Regions from separate parts of the Kribbella speibonae genome, predicted to be linked through region 3. Evidence: predicted binding sites of a transcription regulator. Region 3 holds the regulator's gene; each other region holds the start of a gene.
The links. Region 3 encodes HrcA, which represses chaperone genes, less so after heat shock. Its sites were predicted from a motif close to TTGGCACTCGNNNNNNNCGAGTGCCAA; they were not measured.
Positions count from the first base shown of each region.

Region 1: groES (co-chaperone GroES) is a predicted target of HrcA. The motif match lies at 1,563-1,589, and genes of this name have one in related genera.
Region 2: E0H92_RS09440 (FmdB family zinc ribbon protein) is a predicted target of HrcA. The motif match lies at 2,224-2,250, and genes of this name have one in related genera.
Region 4: groL (chaperonin GroEL) is a predicted target of HrcA. The motif match lies at 2,153-2,179, and genes of this name have one in related genera.

Region 1 is NZ_SJKC01000001.1:1,576,486-1,580,693, forward strand. It holds gene E0H92_RS07910 (class I SAM-dependent methyltransferase) at 1-904, opposite strand, end outside; gene E0H92_RS07915 (peptidoglycan-binding domain-containing protein) at 914-1,507, opposite strand; gene groES (co-chaperone GroES) at 1,719-2,015, shown strand; gene groL (chaperonin GroEL) at 2,139-3,758, shown strand; gene E0H92_RS07930 (GNAT family N-acetyltransferase) at 4,140-4,208, shown strand, end outside.
Region 2 is NZ_SJKC01000001.1:1,874,468-1,878,675, forward strand. It holds gene E0H92_RS09420 (alpha/beta fold hydrolase) at 1-117, shown strand, start outside; gene E0H92_RS09425 (GNAT family N-acetyltransferase) at 122-634, shown strand; gene mscL (large conductance mechanosensitive channel protein MscL) at 661-1,050, opposite strand; gene E0H92_RS09435 (CpaB family protein) at 1,167-1,784, opposite strand; gene E0H92_RS09440 (FmdB family zinc ribbon protein) at 1,844-2,203, opposite strand; gene E0H92_RS09445 (penicillin acylase family protein) at 2,391-4,208, shown strand, end outside.
Region 3 is NZ_SJKC01000002.1:1,294,024-1,298,231, forward strand. It holds gene E0H92_RS19415 (16S rRNA (uracil(1498)-N(3))-methyltransferase) at 1-652, opposite strand, end outside; gene dnaJ (molecular chaperone DnaJ) at 934-2,076, opposite strand; gene hrcA (heat-inducible transcriptional repressor HrcA) at 2,114-3,136, opposite strand; gene E0H92_RS19430 (Gfo/Idh/MocA family protein) at 3,189-4,208, opposite strand, start outside.
Region 4 is NZ_SJKC01000001.1:1,620,309-1,624,516, reverse strand. It holds gene E0H92_RS08155 (glycoside hydrolase family 6 protein) at 1-273, shown strand, start outside; gene groL (chaperonin GroEL) at 345-1,970, opposite strand; gene E0H92_RS08145 (GNAT family N-acetyltransferase) at 2,204-2,797, shown strand; gene E0H92_RS08140 (MmcQ/YjbR family DNA-binding protein) at 2,754-3,092, opposite strand; gene E0H92_RS08135 (PASTA domain-containing protein) at 3,125-3,958, opposite strand; gene E0H92_RS08130 (SigE family RNA polymerase sigma factor) at 3,955-4,208, opposite strand, start outside.

The DNA of each region.
Region 1 (4,208 bases), on a different contig from region 3:
ACGTCGACGCTGTGACGTAGGCGATGCGGGGATCCAGCAGCCAGCCGTCGACCGCTGCGGCGACCGCGGTGACCAGACCGGCCCGGACGACCGCTCCGTCGGGTTCGTAGATGTACTTGCCGACCGGACCGCTGTCCGCCTCAGGTGCGTCGGCAACGCTCGCGCCACCAGGCAGCAGCGTGGCCCGTCGCGGCGTACCGCCGTACAGCGCACCGGACCAGAGCGCGGCCTCCTTGACCTCACCGGAGTCACTGATCCACTCCGCTTCCACACCTTCGGGGATCGCGTCGTGCGGGATGCCCGGCGCGACCTTCACACAGGCGGTCCGCTCCAGCAGCCCGGTCACGAACGACCACGGCGGTGAGTAGGCGTTGTGGTCGAACACGCGCCGCCCGTCCGCCCGGCGCGCTGGGTCGGCGAACACCATGTCGTACGGCGTGACGTCCGTAGCCTCCGCGTCGCCGACCAGAACCTCGCCCGGAAGCTCGAACGCGGCGAGGTTCGTACGAGCGACCGCTGCGGTCTCGGGGTCCCGCTCGACGCCGGTGACTCGCAGACCCGCACGGGCCATCGTGATGAGGTCGCCACCGATACCGCAGCCTAGGTCGACCACAGTGTCGATCTGAGTCGCTGCGACACGTGCGGCGCGGTGGGTGCTCACTGTGGTGCGGGTGGCTTGCTCCAGGCCGTCTGGGGTGAAGTACATGCGTTCGGCGTCCGGACCGAACTTGGCGATGGCACGGTGCCGCAGCGCGGCCTGGGTCACCGCGATCGTCACAAGCGTTGCGTCGTACCGGCGTCTGAGCTTCTCAACCAGCTGGAGCTCTTTGCCGGGGCGGTACTCGGCGCAGGCGGCTGCCAGTACCTCAGCGCCCGGTCCGTCGAGCAGCGCGGTGACACTCACCCCGCAACCTTAGAGGGGACTCGAACAGCTCCTGCTCCAGCTGCGGGTTGCCATCGAGTACAGCCGCCAGTTCATCGCGGAGCGCGTCTTCGGGCCGTAGATGCCGTCCACGACCAGGTGGTGCTTGCGCTGGACGGTCTTGACGACCGCGCGGGTGTTGTTGCCGTAGATGCCGTCGACGGCGAGCTTGGTGCCGTAGCAGAAGTTCAGGTTGCGCTGGAGGACCTGGATCGCGGTCTCCGGATCACCTGTCCGGCTGGAGCCGCGGTACGGGTCGTCGCCGTACATCAGGTTGCAGGTGGTGCTCGTGCTGCCCAGGATCGACGGCATCGGGATGCCCCAGCTGCGGTTGACCGGAACGAGGCGGGCGGACCTGCACTGCGGCAGCGCGGCTGCTGCCTTCAGCTCCGCGGCCGTGGCCTCGTGGGAGACCGGCTGGTCGGCCGACACGTCGGCCACCGGCGCCTTGGACACCGGCGTTGCTACCGGCGGCGACGGGTTCTTCGACGCGTTGGCGGCGACGGCTCCGACCGCGACCGCGCCGACGGCGGCCAGCAGCGCGACGGTCCGGCCGGACAGCTTGGGAAGCTTGGGAAGCCTCATAACCACATTCTGTACCGGAGTCGTCACCGGAACTACGTCTCACGCTGAGAATCCTTTGGCACTCGAGTTGACCGAGTGCTAATCGCGGCCTAGATTCGGTGTTGGCACTCTCGACACGAGGGTGCCAGCGGTCCGGCCTCTGACCCCCGCGACGGCAGGGGAGCGCGACCACATGTCACAGACAAGCGAATTCGACCGTGGAGGTCAGCAAGTGTCGGTCACGATCAAGCCGCTCGAGGACCGCGTCCTCGTCGCGCCGCTCGAAGCCGAGCAGACCACGAAGTCCGGCCTGGTGATCCCGGACACCGCCAAGGAGAAGCCGCAGGAGGGCGAGATCCTCGCCGTCGGCCCGGGCCGGATCGACGACAACGGCAACCGCGTCCCGCTGGACGTCGCCGTCGGCGACAAGGTCATCTACTCCAAGTACGGCGGCACCGAGGTCAAGTACGACGGTCAGGACTACCTGATCCTGGGCGCCCGCGACATCCTCGCAGTCGTCAGCAAGTGACGAACGCCCGCTGTTCCTGACTGACACCGCCCCGGAGCCTCTGGCGCCGGGGCGGAGTGGGTCCGGGACAGCGGGTTGGTCGTTCCCTGCAACGAGACATACGGAAAAGGACTGGTTTTCTTCATGCCGAAGATCCTCGAGTTCGACGAGAACGCGCGGCGCGCGCTGGAGCGTGGCGTCGACAAGCTCGCGAACACGGTGAAGGTGACGCTGGGCCCGAAGGGCCGCTACGTCGTCCTGGACAAGAAGTGGGGCGCCCCGACCATCACCAACGACGGTGTGACCGTCGCCCGTGAGGTCGAGCTGGACGACCCGTTCGAGAACCTTGGTGCGCAGCTCACCAAGGAGGTCGCCACCAAGACCAACGACATCGCCGGTGACGGCACCACCACCGCGACGGTGCTGGCGCAGGCACTGGTGCACGAGGGCCTCCGGGCGGTCGCCGCCGGCGCCAACCCGATGGGCCTCAAGCGCGGTATCGAGGCGGCCGTCGAGGCCGTGTCGGCCAAGCTGGTCGAGACCGCGCGGCCGGTCGACGACAAGGGCGACATGGCCCACGTCGCGACCATCTCCGCCCGGGACGCCGAGATCGGCGGCCTGATCGCGGACGCGTTCGACAAGGTCGGCAAGGACGGTGTGATCACCGTCGAGGAGTCGAACACCTTCGGGACCGAGCTCGAGTTCACCGAGGGTATGCAGTTCGACAAGGGCTACATCTCGCCGTACTTCATCACCGACGCCGAGGCCGGCGAAGCGGTGCTGGAGGACCCGTACATCCTGATCCACCAGGGCAAGATCTCCGCGATCGCGGACCTGCTGCCGCTGCTGGAGAAGGTCGTGCAGTCCGGCAAGACGCTGCTGATCATCGCCGAGGACGTCGAGGCCGAGGCGCTGTCCACCCTCGTGGTGAACAAGATCCGCGGCAACTTCACCTCCGTCGCCGTCAAGGCGCCGGGCTTCGGTGACCGCCGCAAGGCGATGCTGGAGGACCTGGCCGCGCTCACCGGCGCGCAGGTCGTCGCCCCCGAGGTCGGGCTGAAGCTCGACCAGGTCGGCCTCGAGGTGCTCGGTTCGGCGCGCCGGATCGTGGTCTCGAAGGACAACACGACCGTTGTCGAGGGTTCCGGCAAGGGCGAGGACATCGAGGGCCGGGTCAGCCAGATCAAGTCCGAGATCGAGCGCACCGACTCCGACTGGGACCGCGAGAAGCTGCAGGAGCGGCTGGCCAAGCTGGCCGGCGGCGTCTGCGTCATCAAGGTCGGCGCGGCCACCGAGGTCGAGCTCAAGGAGAAGAAGCACCGGATCGAGGACGCGGTGTCCGCGACCCGGGCCGCGATCGAGGAGGGCATCGTCGCGGGTGGCGGTTCCGCTCTCGTGCACGCGTCCACCGTGCTGGACAAGGACCTCGAGCTCGACGGCGACGAGGCCACCGGCGTTCGGATCGTCCGCAAGGCGGTCGTCGAGCCGCTGCGCTGGATCGCCGAGAACGGCGGCTACGAGGGCTACGTCGTGACCTCGAAGGTTGCCGAACTCGAGTCCGGCAGCGGCTTCAACGCCGCCACCGGTGAGTACGGCGACCTGCTGGCGCAGGGCGTCCTGGACCCGGTCAAGGTGACCCGGTCCGCGCTCGCCAACGCCGGCTCGATCGCCGCACTGCTGCTGACCACCGAAACCCTGGTGGTCGACAAGCCCGAGGAAGAAGAGCCCGCCGCAGCCGGCCACGGCCACGGCCACGGCCACTGACCCTCAGCACCACCAGCACGACAGCACAGCACACCAGCACCGCCCGGCAGCCCAACTGCCGGGCGGTGCTGCGTTTCCCCAAGAACAACCCACCTGCCCCGCCCGCCGGCCCACCGCGTGCCCACCGCGCGCACACTCACCGCGCGCTCACCGCGCGCACACTCACCGCGCGCCCACCGCGCGCCCACTCACCGCGCGCCCGCGCACCGCGCGCTCACCGCATGCCCGCACCCCGTCCGCACGCCCCGCTCACCGCGGCTCCGTCGGCCCACCTCATTTGCCTGGCTGACCCGCGGATTTGGCTGGTGTGCCAGGCAAATGAGGGGTTCTGCACCGTGGACGTGGGTGTGGAACCCCCGAATTGGTGGGTGGACCAGGCAAATGCGGACGGGGGCGGGGCGACCCCAGGGAGATGCACTGGTGGCAGCTGAGTCGCAGACCGCAGACCGC
Region 2 (4,208 bases), on a different contig from region 3:
CGGGGGAGTCGCGAGCTGGCCGGGTGTCCCGAACCGCCGACGCCCGCCTTCCGTACCAAGAACGACCCGCCGTACCTGGATCAGCTGCTGCGAACGATCGTGGGGTTCGTCAACTGAGGGGATGAGCGTGGAGCTTCGGGGGTTCGACGAGGGGTACGGCGTCCAGGTCGCGGGCTGGGCCGAGAACGCCAAGGAAGTGGCTTTACTGTCCGGGCGGGTGGCCTACCCGTTCCCGGAGGAACTGCGGACGAGCTGGCGGAAGGTCGACTCGGACATCCACTCCTATCTGCTGTTCGACGGCGATCGGCCGGTCGGGTACGGCGAGGTCTGGCTCGACGACGAGGAGGACGAGGTCGAACTCGCCCGGATCATCGTGGACCCGAAGGTCCGTGGTCGTGGGGTCGGCGGCGAACTCGTGCGGGCACTGCTCGGGCCGGCGCTGGACGCCGGGTACTCCGAGGTGTTCGTGAGGGTCCGTCCGGAGAACGCTCCGGCGATCCGGGCCTACCACGGCAGTGGCTTCGTCGACGTCCCCGCCGCCTTGATGGAGGAGTGGAACGACGGCCAGCCGGTCCCGTACCGCTGGATGCGTTATGCCGGTGAGCAGGTGGGCGCCGGCGAGCTCAGGGGCTGAGGTTTGTACGCCCACCTGCTGGGGCGTTACGCCTGGCGGCTGCGGAGCAGGTCGCGGATCTCGGTCAGCAGCTCCTGGTCGGTGGTCAGCGGATCCGGCTCGGGCTCCTGGCCGCGCTTGCGACGCTCGGCCAGCTTGTTCAGCGGCATCACGATGAAGAAGTAGATGGCAGCGGCCACGAACAGGAAGTTCAGAGCCGCGTCCAGGATCAGACCGATCGAGAACTTCGCCCCGTTGATGTCGAAGGTCCAGACGCCGGTGAGGTCCGTCTTGCCGAAGATCGCCGCGATCAGCGGGTTGATCAGCCCGTCGACGACCGCGCCGATGATCTTGGTGAACGCTGCGCCGATGACGACGGCGACCGCGAGGTCGACGACGTTGCCGCGCATGATGAATTCCTTGAAGCCCTTGAGCATGTGGTGCCTCCACGAAGCGGGTGGTTGTACCCGGACAACGTAGGGCTGCACCCTCCTCAGGGCGAGGGACCGCGCCGGTACGCAACACATCGTGCCGACACAATCCCGAAGAGTGATCAGCCCGTGTCCGGCGTCAGCGCCACGGTGATCCGTGAGCTCGCACTGGCCCGGGCCAGTCGGGTGGCGACCTCCGGCGTCGTCGCGACCACGATCAGCGCGCCGGATGTGGTCGATCGAGGCGTCGGCAGGGCGACCACGGGCACAGCGCGGGCGAGCTGACTTGCGGCGCCGGCGGTCGTGCTGTCGGCGGCGTACAGATTGATGCGGTCGCCGACTCGGAGCAGCGCGGTGATGTCGGCGTCGTCGACGCGGAACGGGTAGGCGACCGAGCCGGGTGGCACGGCGGGTGGCGCCAGGAATCTGGCGTCGGTGAGTGGTTCGCCGGCTCTGACCGGTCCGCTGAGCAGCCGGCTCGTCAGCTCGCTGCCGGGTCTGAGCGCACCGGCGGGCACCGAGCCGGAGGGCAGATCGACGGTCCGCAGATCGTCGTTCGTCGGGGCGACGCCGCCGGTCAAATCGCGGGCGGCGGCCAGGACCGTGACCGTTGGCGGCGGTGCGGGGGAGAGGGCTTGAAGTCCGAAGTACACGGCGGCCGCGGCGGCGACGCCGGCCAGGAGCCGACGGTGCCACCGGGCGGCCCGGAGCAGGTCACGAAGCAGGGAAGGGATTTTCATGCCGGAGAAGATACGAGTTTCGCCGGCGACCGCCCTTCAGTTATCCACAGGGTGCGCGGTCAGGCCGCGCTGGTGCCCGAGGACGAACCCGAAGAGGACGAACCCGAGGAGGAGGAAGCCGAGGAGGAGGAAGCCGACGACGAGGAAGTCGAGGACGACCCGTTGGACGACGATCCGTTGGACGACGACCCGGAGGACGAGGACGACGCCTCGGACTTCGCCGGCACCGAGCTCTTGCCGGACGACCGGCTGTCGGTCCGGTAGAAGCCGGAACCCTTGAACACGACGCCCACGGCGTTGAAGACCTTGCGCAGGTTTCCCTGGCAGTTCGGGCACACGGTCAGAGCATCGTCCGTGAAGCTCTGGCGCACCTCGAGCGCTTCACCACAGTCGGTGCACTGGTACTGGTACGTCGGCACGGTCGGTTCCCTTCAAGCCGCTGGCACTCCTACTACCCGACTGCTAATAATGCGCCAGCGGACCGAAGTATTCCAAACCCGGTCTCATGTACCTCAACTCTGCGTCCCTGTCCAGCCGACGCAGAGCAACGCAAAGTTGTGAGGGACCCCATTTGGGGTGGGCGGGGGGATTCTCTACGGTTGGTCCGTGCCACGCCTGCTTCGAGTCGTCGTCATCAGCGGAATCGCTCTCGCCACGGTCCTCCTGGTGATCGCCGGTACCGTCGTCTTCGTCGTCCGCCACTCGTTCCCGACGTACGACGGAACGATCGAGCTGAACGGCCTGGACGCCGACGTCAGCGTGGTCCGGGACGCGAACGGAATCCCGCAGATCTACGCCGACACCCCGGCCGACCTGTTCGCGGCGCAGGGGTACGTGCACGCGCAGGACCGGTTCTTCGAGATGGACTTCCGCCGGCACGTCACGTCCGGCCGGTTGAGCGAGCTGTTCGGCAAGACCGCGCTAGAGACCGACAAGTTCGTCCGGACGCTCGGCTGGCGGCGGGTGGCGGAGAAGGAGTTGCCGCTGCTCAGCCCGACCACCCGGCAGTACCTCGACGACTACGCCCGCGGCGTCAACGCGTACCTGTCCAAGCACAGCGGCTCCGGCCTCAGCCTGGAGTACGGCGTCCTGTCGCTCCAGCCCGGCGGGCCGAAGAACTACACGCCGGAGCCGTGGACCGCGGCTGACTCGTTGTCCTGGCTGAAGGCGATGGCGTGGGACCTGGGCGGCAACCTGGACGAAGAGGTGACCCGGACGAAGCTGCTGGCCGCGATGCCGGCGCGCAACGTCGAGAGCCTCTACCCGCAGTATCCGTACGACCGGAACCAGCCGATCATGGCCGCCGGCTCGATCGGCAAGGACGGCAAGTTCACCACCGCTCCGGTCAGCAACGAGGTCCGGCGGAGCATGCTCACCCAGGACCTGCTCAAGTCGCTGGACTCGGTGCAGAAGGTCGCCAAGGGCCTGCCCGAGCTGCTCGGCCAGGGCGACGGCGTCGGGTCGAACTCCTGGGTCGTCTCCGGTGACCACACCACCACCGGCAAGCCGTTGCTGGCCAACGACCCGCACCTGGGCGCGACCATGCCGGGGATCTGGACGCAGGTCGGCCTGCACTGCAACAACGTCGGCAAGACGTGCCCGTTCGACGTCTCCGGCTTCAGCTTCTCCGGCCTGCCCGGTGTGGTGATCGGCCACAACAACGCGATCTCCTGGGGTTTCACCAACCTCGACCCGGACGTCCAGGACCTGTACCTGGAGCGGATCGAGGGCAACAACGTCCTCTACAACAACAAGTGGCGCGCGATGGCCACCCGCGAGGAGACGTTCAAGGTGGCCGGCCAGGACGAGCCGGTGAAGATCACCGTCCGCGAGACCCGGCACGGTCCGCTCATCTCGGACGTCGACGAGGACGAACGCAAGGTGGGTGAGTCGGCGGCAGCGCAGGCGAAGTACCCGACGGCGTACGGCGTCGCGCTGCAGTGGACCGCGCTGAACCCGGGCCGGACCGCTGACGCGCTGTTCGCGATCAACACCGCGCAGAACTGGACCCAGTTCCGCGTCGCCGCCGAGCAGTTCCAGGTGCCCTCGCAGAACCTGGTGTACGCCGACACCGACGGCCACATCGGCTACCAGGCGCCCGGACTGATCCCGATCCGTACCACCGGCCGCGGCGACTGGCCGGTCCCGGGCTGGGATCCGAAGTACGCCTGGAAGGGGTACGTCCCGTTCGACGCGCTGCCGAGCGAGTTCGACCCACCGAGCGGCATCATCGTCACCGCGAACCAGGCCGTCGTACCGAACACGTACACGTACTACCTGACCAACTCCTGGGACTACGGCTACCGCTCGCAGCAGATCCTCGACCGGATCAAGCAGGCGGGGAAGCTGGACGCGAACGCGATGGCGTCGATCCAGCTGGACACCAAGAGCAAGGCCGCCGAGATGCTGGTGCCGTACCTGCTG
Region 3 (4,208 bases):
GGACCGTGTCGCCCAGGCGGACCGGGTCGATGTCGAATGTCTTCAGTTCGGTTGGGGCGATGCCGCCCTCGGGGCCGATGACGATGACGATGTCTCCCGTTGCGGGTGGTTCGAGGGACGCCAGTGGGGTGGTGGCTTCTTCGTGCAGTACGACGGGGAGCGCCGCGCCGGCGAGCAACTCGGCGACCTCGGCCGTGGTCGCGATCGGGGCCACCTCGGCGAACCAGGTGCGGCGCGACTGCTTGCTCGCCTCGAATGCCCACGCCCGCCACTTCGCGAGCGTCTTCTCGACCCGCTCGGGGTTCGCGCGGAACTGACTGCGTTCCGCGTTCCACGGCACGATCAGGTCGACGCCGACCTCGGTCAGCATCTCGACTGCGAGTTCGGCCCGCTCGCCCTTCGGTACGGCCTGCACCACGACGACCCGCGGATCAGCCCGCGGCGTACTCCCCCGCTCGTCCACCGCGACCGTGACGCCGCCCTTGGAGGCCGCGACCACAGCCCCTTCGGCCCAAGCACCCCGGCCGTCGGTCACCCGAAGGCGTTCCCCCGGCCCGATCCGCCGTACGACGGCCGCATGCCGACCCTCGGCGCCGTCCAGCACCAACTCGTCCAGTCCGAGCTCAGCCCGGAAGAACACCGCCACACCCACCGACCACACCTCCACCCATTCACTCCGACCGCCCGCACTCTCACGCCGCACGACACCAGGGGTCGGGCCTCACCCGGGGCATTTGGTGGGTGGGCGTCCGAGATGCAGGGTTTGCGCCCGGGATCCCGGGCGCAAACCAACACTTTCAGACGCCCACCCACCAAATGCCGCTCTCCTGTCGCCCATGGACAGTAACCGGGTGGGCACACCATCCGGGACCCGGAGACAAGTAATAGCCCCAAATGCCGGGCGGCGCCGAACGGGGCGTGGTGGGGGGCTCGTCAGTGGGTGCCGAAGGCGTCGCGGAGGCGGCCGAAGACGCCCTTGTGGGTGGCTTGGACCTGGCCTTGCGGGCGCTCCTCGTCGCGGACCGCGGCGAGCTGCCGGAGGAGTTCGGCCTGGGCGTCGTCGAGTTTGGTGGGGGTCTCGACGATGACCTGGACGATGAGGTCGCCTCGCCCGGCGTGCCGGAGCCGCGGTACGCCGCGTGCGGTCAGCGTCATCGCCGTACCGGACTGCGTACCGGGCCGGATCTCCAGCGGGGTCGTCTCGCCCTCGAGGGTCGGCAGGTCGATCGTCGTACCGAGCGCGGCCGCCGTCATCGGCAGGGTCACCGTGCAGTGCAGGTCGTCGCCGTTGCGGGTGAAGATGTCGTGCGGCTCGACCTCGATCTCGACGTACAGGTCGCCGGCCGGACCGCCGCCGGGGCCGACCTCGCCCTGGCCGGACAGCTGCACGCGAGTCCCGGTGTCGACGCCGCCGGGGATCTTCACGGTGACGGTACGGCGGGAGCGCACGCGCCCGTCCCCGGAGCACTCGACGCACGGGCTCGGGATCGTGGTGCCGTAACCGCGGCAGTTCGGACAGGGACGCATCGTCCGCACCTCGCCGAGGAACGACCGCTGCGTGTGCGTGACCTCGCCGCGCCCGTGGCAGATCTCGCAGGTGACCGGCTCGGACCCGGCCGCCGCGCCGGACCCGCTACAGGTCGGGCACAGCACGGCGGTGTCGACCTTGAGCTCCCGCGTGGTGCCGAACGCCGCCTCGGCCAGGTCGATCCGCAGCGGGATCAGCGCGTCCTGGCCGCGCCGTGTCCGCGGCCGCGGCCCGCGGGTGGCCCCGCCGGTCTGGCCGAAGAACGCGTCCATGATGTCGGTGAACGTGAACGCCTGGCCGAAGCCGGCGCCGCCCGGTCCGCCGGCCGCGGAGGCGAACGGGTCGCCGCCGAGGTCGTGCATCTGCCGCTTCTGCGGGTCGCTGAGCACCTGGAACGCGCGCCCGATCTCCTGGAACTTCTGGTGCGCGTCCTCGGAGTCGTTCACGTCCGGGTGGTACTGGCGTGCCAGCTTGCGGTACGCCTTCTTGATCTCGTCCGCTGAAGCGTCACGGCTGACACCTAGGACGGCGTAGTAATCGGTGCTCATACTCCAGACCAGGGGGTTGTCTTCATCAGGCTCTGCATCATGATTCGGCCAGGATCTGGCTGACATAACGCGCGACGGCGCGTACGGCGCCCATCGTGCTCGGGTAGTCCATGTGGGTCGGGCCGACGATGCCGAGGGTGGCCAGCGCCTCCGACCGCGACCCGTACCCGGTCGCGACCACCGAGGTGGTGGCCAGTTCCTCGAACGGGTTCTCGTGACCGATCCGAACGGTGAGGGTCTGCGGGTTGGTCGCCTCGCCGAGCAGCTTCAGCAGGATGACGTGCTCCTCCAGCGCCTCCAGCACCGGCTTCACGTTCCGCTCGAAGTCGTCGCCGTACCGCGTCAGGTTGGCGGCTCCGCCGACGGCGATCCGCTGCTCGCCGACCTCGTCGGTGAACGCCTCCAACAGGGTGGTGACGATCGCCGCGACCAGTGACCGGTCGGCCGGCGCGAACTGCTCCGGCACGCCGGCCAGGGAGGTCGTCGCGTCGGTCAGCCGCTGCCCGGCCAGCGCGGTGTTCAACCGGGACCGCAGGTCCGCGATCAGTTGCTCGTCGACGTCGTTCGGGTGCTCGACGAGCCGCTGCTCGACCCGGCCGTTGCTGGTGATCAGCACCAGCAGCAACCGCCGGGGGCTCATCGTGACGACCTCGATGTGCCGGACGCTCGACCGGTTCAGCGAGGGGTACTGCACGATGGCGACCTGGCGGGTGATCTGGGCGAGCAGCCGGACGGTACGCCGGACGACGTCGTCCAGGTCGACCGCTCCGGCCAGGAACGACGTGATCGCCTTCTTCTCGGCGACCGACAGCGTCTTGACCGTGCTCAGCTTGTCGACGAACAGCCGGTACCCGGCGTCGGTCGGGATCCGGCCGGCGCTGGTGTGCGGCTGGGTGATGTACCCCTCCTCCTCCAGCGCGGCCATGTCGTTACGCACGGTGGCCGGCGAGACGCCGAGGTTGTGCCGGTCGACCAAAGTCTTCGAACCGACCGGCTCATGGGTGGCCACGTAGTCCTCGACGATGGCGCGGAGCACATCCAGCTTGCGTTCGTCGAGCACGCGCACCACCCTCTCCGACTGTCCTTGGCACTCAATCGTTCGGAGTGCCAGTCTAGGCGGTCTCGGGCGACGCTCCCAACGGAACGGCCGCGGGACGTGTCACGGTGCTGGCCACATCGAGGGGCTGGTCCTGTACGGCGGAGTCCACGAACGACTCCAGTACGTCGAGCACGTGGTACGCCAGCTCGCCGCTCGCGCGGTGCTGCTCGCCGGTGCGCAACGCCCGGGCCATGTCCGCGACACCGACCCCACGGCCGGCTCCGGCGTACCCGCCCGCGACCGGTACCTCGGTCCACTCGCGCTGCTCCGGAGTCACGATCTCGACGGTCCCGTCGAACCCGTTCGGGTCCGGAACGGACAGGCTGCCGTCCGTACCGTGGACCTCGATCCGCGGCAGCCGCCCGGCCCACACGTCGAACGACATCAGCACTGTGGTCAGCGCGCCCGACTCGTGCTCCAGTACGCCGGTGACGTGCGTCGGGACCTCCACGTCGAACACAGTCCCGGCCCGTGGTCCGGTGTGGATCGTCCGCTGCTGTTTCGCCCGGCCTGCGCGGGCCGTGACCCGGACGACCGGACCGAGCAGGGTGACCAGGCTGGTCACGTAGTACGGGCCCATGTCGAGGACCGGTCCGCCGCCGGGCTGGTAGTAGAACTCGGGCGCCGGGTGCCACAGCTCGTGGCCCGGCGTCACCATGAACGCGGTCGCCGCGTGCGGGGTGCCGATGTCACCGCGGTCGATCACCGCACGAGCCGTCTGGGTCCCGGTGCCGAGCACCGTGTCCGGTGCGCAGCCGATCCGGAGGTCGTTGGCGGCGGCGTACTTCAGCAGCGGCTCCGCTTCGGCGCGGTCCATCGCCAGCGGCTTCTCGCCGTACACGTGCTTGCCGGCTGCCATCGCCGCCTGGTGCACGGCGGCGTGGGCGGCGGGGATCGTCAGATTGACGACAATCTCAATGTCGTCAGCCGCGTACAGCTCTTCCGGCGACGACGCGCGGATGGCTGGGTTCTGGTCGGCAATCGTTTGAGCGCGGGCGAGGTCCAGGTCGGCGACCGCAACCACGTCGACGCC
Region 4 (4,208 bases), on a different contig from region 3:
GTCACCCGCGGCACCGAGATCCTGCAGGCCCTCGGCGGCGGCACCCACTACGTCATCGACACCAGCCGCAACGGCAACGGCTCCGACGGCAGCTCCTGCAACCCACCCGCCCGCAAACTCGGCACACCCCCGGCCCGGACCGCGGCCCCGGTAGACCTGCACCTCTGGCTCCGCACCCCCGGCGAATCCGACGGCCCCTGCGGCCTCACCCCAGACCTCCCCACGCGCACGTTCTCCCCCGTACTGGCCCACCACCTGATCACCGGCAGCTGACCCCCACAACACAAAAGGTCCCGGGCGTTCGCCCGGGACCTTCTGCTGTGTGCTGTTGGACTACTTCTGGATCAGAAGTCCATGCCGCCCATGTCGGGCGCGCCGCCCGGAGCGGCTGCTGCCTTCTCCGGCTTGTCGGCGATGACGGCCTCGGTGGTGAGGAACAGGGCCGCGATGGACGCCGCGTTCTGCAGCGCCGAGCGCGTCACCTTGGCCGGGTCGATGATGCCCTTGGCGATCAGGTCGACGTACTCACCGGTCGCGGCGTTCAGACCGTGACCCGGCTCGAGGTTGCGGACCTTCTCCACCACGACGCCGCCCTCGAGGCCGGCGTTCACGGCGATCTGCTTCAGCGGGGCCTCGACGGCCGAGCGCACGATCTGCGCACCGGTCGCCTCGTCACCCTCGAGCTCCAGCTTCTCGAAGGCCGCGACGGACGCCTGCAGCAGCGCGACCCCACCACCGGCGACGATGCCCTCCTCGACGGCCGCCTTCGCGTTGCGAACGGCGTCCTCGATGCGGTGCTTGCGCTCCTTCAGCTCGACCTCGGTGGCCGCGCCGACCTTGATGACCGCAACGCCGCCGGCCAGCTTGGCCAGCCGCTCCTGCAGCTTCTCGCGGTCGTAGTCGGAGTCCGACTTCTCGATCTCGGCGCGGATCTGGTTCACCCGGCCGGTGATCTGGTCGGCGTCGCCCGAGCCCTCGACGATGGTCGTCTCGTCCTTGGTGACGACGATCTTGCGGGCCTGGCCGAGCAGCTCGAGGTCGACGGTGTCGAGCTTGAGGCCGACCTCCTCGGAGATCACCTCGCCGCCGGTGAGGACGGCGATGTCGACCAGCATGGCCTTGCGGCGGTCACCGAAGCCCGGCGCCTTGACGGCGACGGCCTTGAAGGTGCCCTTGATCTTGTTCACGACCAGGGTGGCCAGGGCCTCGCCCTCGACGTCCTCGGCGATGATGGCCAGCGGCTTGCCGGTCTGCATGACCTTCTCCAGCACCGGGACCAGGTCCTTGATGCTGCCGATCTTGCTGTTCACGACCAGGATGTACGGGTCGTCGAGGACGGCCTCCATCCGGTCCGTGTCGGTCACGAAGTACGGCGAGATGTAGCCCTTGTCGAAGCGCATACCCTCGGTGAGCTCGAGCTCGAGGCCGAAGGTGTTGCTCTCCTCGACGGTGATGACACCTTCCTTGCCGACCTTGTCCATCGCCTCGGCGATGATCGAGCCGACCTGGGTGTCCGCGGCCGAGATGGACGCGGTCGCCGCGATCTGCTCGCGGGTCTCGACCGGCTTGGCCAGCGCCAGCAGCTGCTCGCTGACGGCCTCGGTCGCCTTCTCGATGCCCTTCTTCAGGCCCATCGGGTTGGCGCCGGCGGCGACGTTGCGCAGCCCCTCGCGGACGAGGGCCTGGGCCAGCACGGTGGCGGTGGTCGTACCGTCACCCGCGACGTCGTCGGTCTTCTTGGCAACTTCCTTGACGAGCTCGGCCCCGATCTTCTCGTACGGGTCCTCGAGCTCGATCTCCTTGGCGATGGAGACGCCGTCGTTGGTGATCGTGGGTGCGCCCCACTTCTTCTCCAGCACGACGTTGCGGCCCTTCGGGCCGAGCGTCACCTTGACGGCGTCGGCGAGGGTGTTCATTCCCCGCTCGAGGCCGCGGCGCGCCTCTTCATCGAAAGCAATCAGCTTGGGCATTCTCCGCGAGTCCTCCCGCGTCGAGTCTTTGTGGTCCAGCCGGCCCGATGCCCGCGACGGACGGCACCGGCCCGCGACGCTCATGTCCCGCCGCGCTCCAGCACCTCATCGAAGCCGTCTTCTTGCACACTCCACCGGACACGAGCGCTTATCACTCTCACCCATGGAGTGCTAACCAAGTATTAGCACTCGACCCAAACGAGTGCAAGCCAGCCCCCGCTACGGTGGGCCCCATGGTGAACGTACGCCCGGCCGGCCCGGACGCCTGGCCCGACGTCCAGGCGGTGATGGGCGAGCGCGGCGACCCCTCCCGCTGCTTCTGCCAGTACTTCCGCCTCCGCGGCAAGGCGTGGTCCGCCAGCAGCCCGGAGAACAACCGTGCGGGCCTGAGGAGCCAGGTCTGTGACGGCGAGCAGGCACCGGGCGTTCTCGCGTACGACGGGAGCGCACCGGTCGGGTGGTGCGCCGCCGGACCGCGTACGACGTACCCGCGGGTCGAGGCCTCGCCCAACTGGCGCACGGACCACCCGGACGCCTGGGTGATCACCTGCTTCGTCGTACCGGTCGGGCACCGGCGGCAGGGCATCGCCGGGGAGTTGGTGCACGGGGCTCTCGAGCTGGCACGCTCGTACGGCGCCGGCACCGTCGAGGCCTGCGCCGTCGACACCGCTGTGGCGGGTCGCATCCCGTCCGCCGACCTGTATCGCGGCCCGCTGTCCGTCTACCTGGACGCAGGCTTCACCGAAGTCAGCCGCACCAGCCCGCAGTGGGTCCTGGTCCGCGCTACCCCACGTCCAGCTGGGCGATCAGGTACTTCGGGGCGGTGAGGCGCCAGGCTTCGGTGACCAGTTCGGTGAGCTCGTCCTCGTCCGCCTGCTCCACCTGGATCAGGATCCAGGCGAAGCGGCCGCCCTCCCAGGACGGCGTGTAGACCTCCGGGTTCTCCGCGACGAGGGCCTCCTGCTCCTCGCGGAGCGCCTTGAGGTGCAGGCGGGTCTGGTCCTCGGACAGGTACGCGAAGCTCTTGTTGCGGACCTTGAAGACCGGCTGTCCCGCCCACCCCTCCTGCTCCTCGGCGCCCGGCAGCGCCGCCATCACCTTCACCACCGCCTGGACATCCATATCGAGGAGGCTAGGCGTGCCCACCGACAGTTTCACTTGACCACAGTCACCGTCACCGTCGTCCCAAGGCCCAGCATCATCCCGGGAGCAGGCGAGACGCCGAGGACCTGACCAGGGCGGTAATTGGGGTTCTTCGTGTACCGGAACGTCGCCTTCAGCCCGAGGTCCTTCAGCACACCGGCGTACTCCGTCCCCGTGAGTATCTGCGGAAACGACTGGTAGCTCGGTACGCCGGCCAGGTCCGGCGTGACCACGACCTGGGACAGCAGCCGGTCGACCTCGGCAGCGCTTGTGGAGGACTCCGCCCGGAACCAGAAGTCGTGGAAACGCACCTCACCCGTGCAGATCCGGACCTTGTTGCTCCCGGTGCTGCAGGTCGTCTGCCGGCGCACCGCCGGCACCCCGCCGATCACGATGTTCTCGTCGGTCCACAGCTTCGGCTCAGGCCCGCCGCGGCCCAGCTTCACGCTCTCGACGCCGACCGGGCGATACATCATGCAGTACTGCCCTGCGCTCGGGTCGTCGATGAGGACCGTGTCCACCATTGGCGTGCCACAGCGGCTCTTGTTGGTGGGCCAGTCCACAGGAACAGCGATGGCTGCATGGTCGAGGCCGACCAGGCGGGTTGCAGGTGCGATCGGTGTTGGGGTCGGGGTCGGTGACGTCACGGGGGCGGTCTGGTCGTGTGAGGTCAGCAGGGTGGTCCCAGCGATCACCGCCGCGACAGCTACTACGGCAGTGGCTGTGAGTCCCGCCGCACGGCGGCGGCGTCGGCGGGTCGCTCCGGCGTGGAGAGCGTCCAGCGGGGGCGGTCCTACGGGGGTCTGGTCGGCGGTGCGTGCCAGGAGGTCTGTCAGGTCGGTCATCGGGGTTCTCGCAGTTCTGCCAGGTGTGGGTCCTGCGCCAGGGCCTTCACCGCTCGGGACAGTCGGCTCTTGACGGTGCCGGCGGCGACGCCCAGTACGGACGCCATCTGCTGCTCGCTCAGGTGCGCGTAGTACCGCAGTACGACGGCTGTGCGCTGGTCGCCCGGCAGGCGGTCGAGTGCGCGCATCACGGCGTCCGTGTCGTCGACACCTGCCGTCTGGTCGGCGCCCGGGGACTCCGGGAGGGACG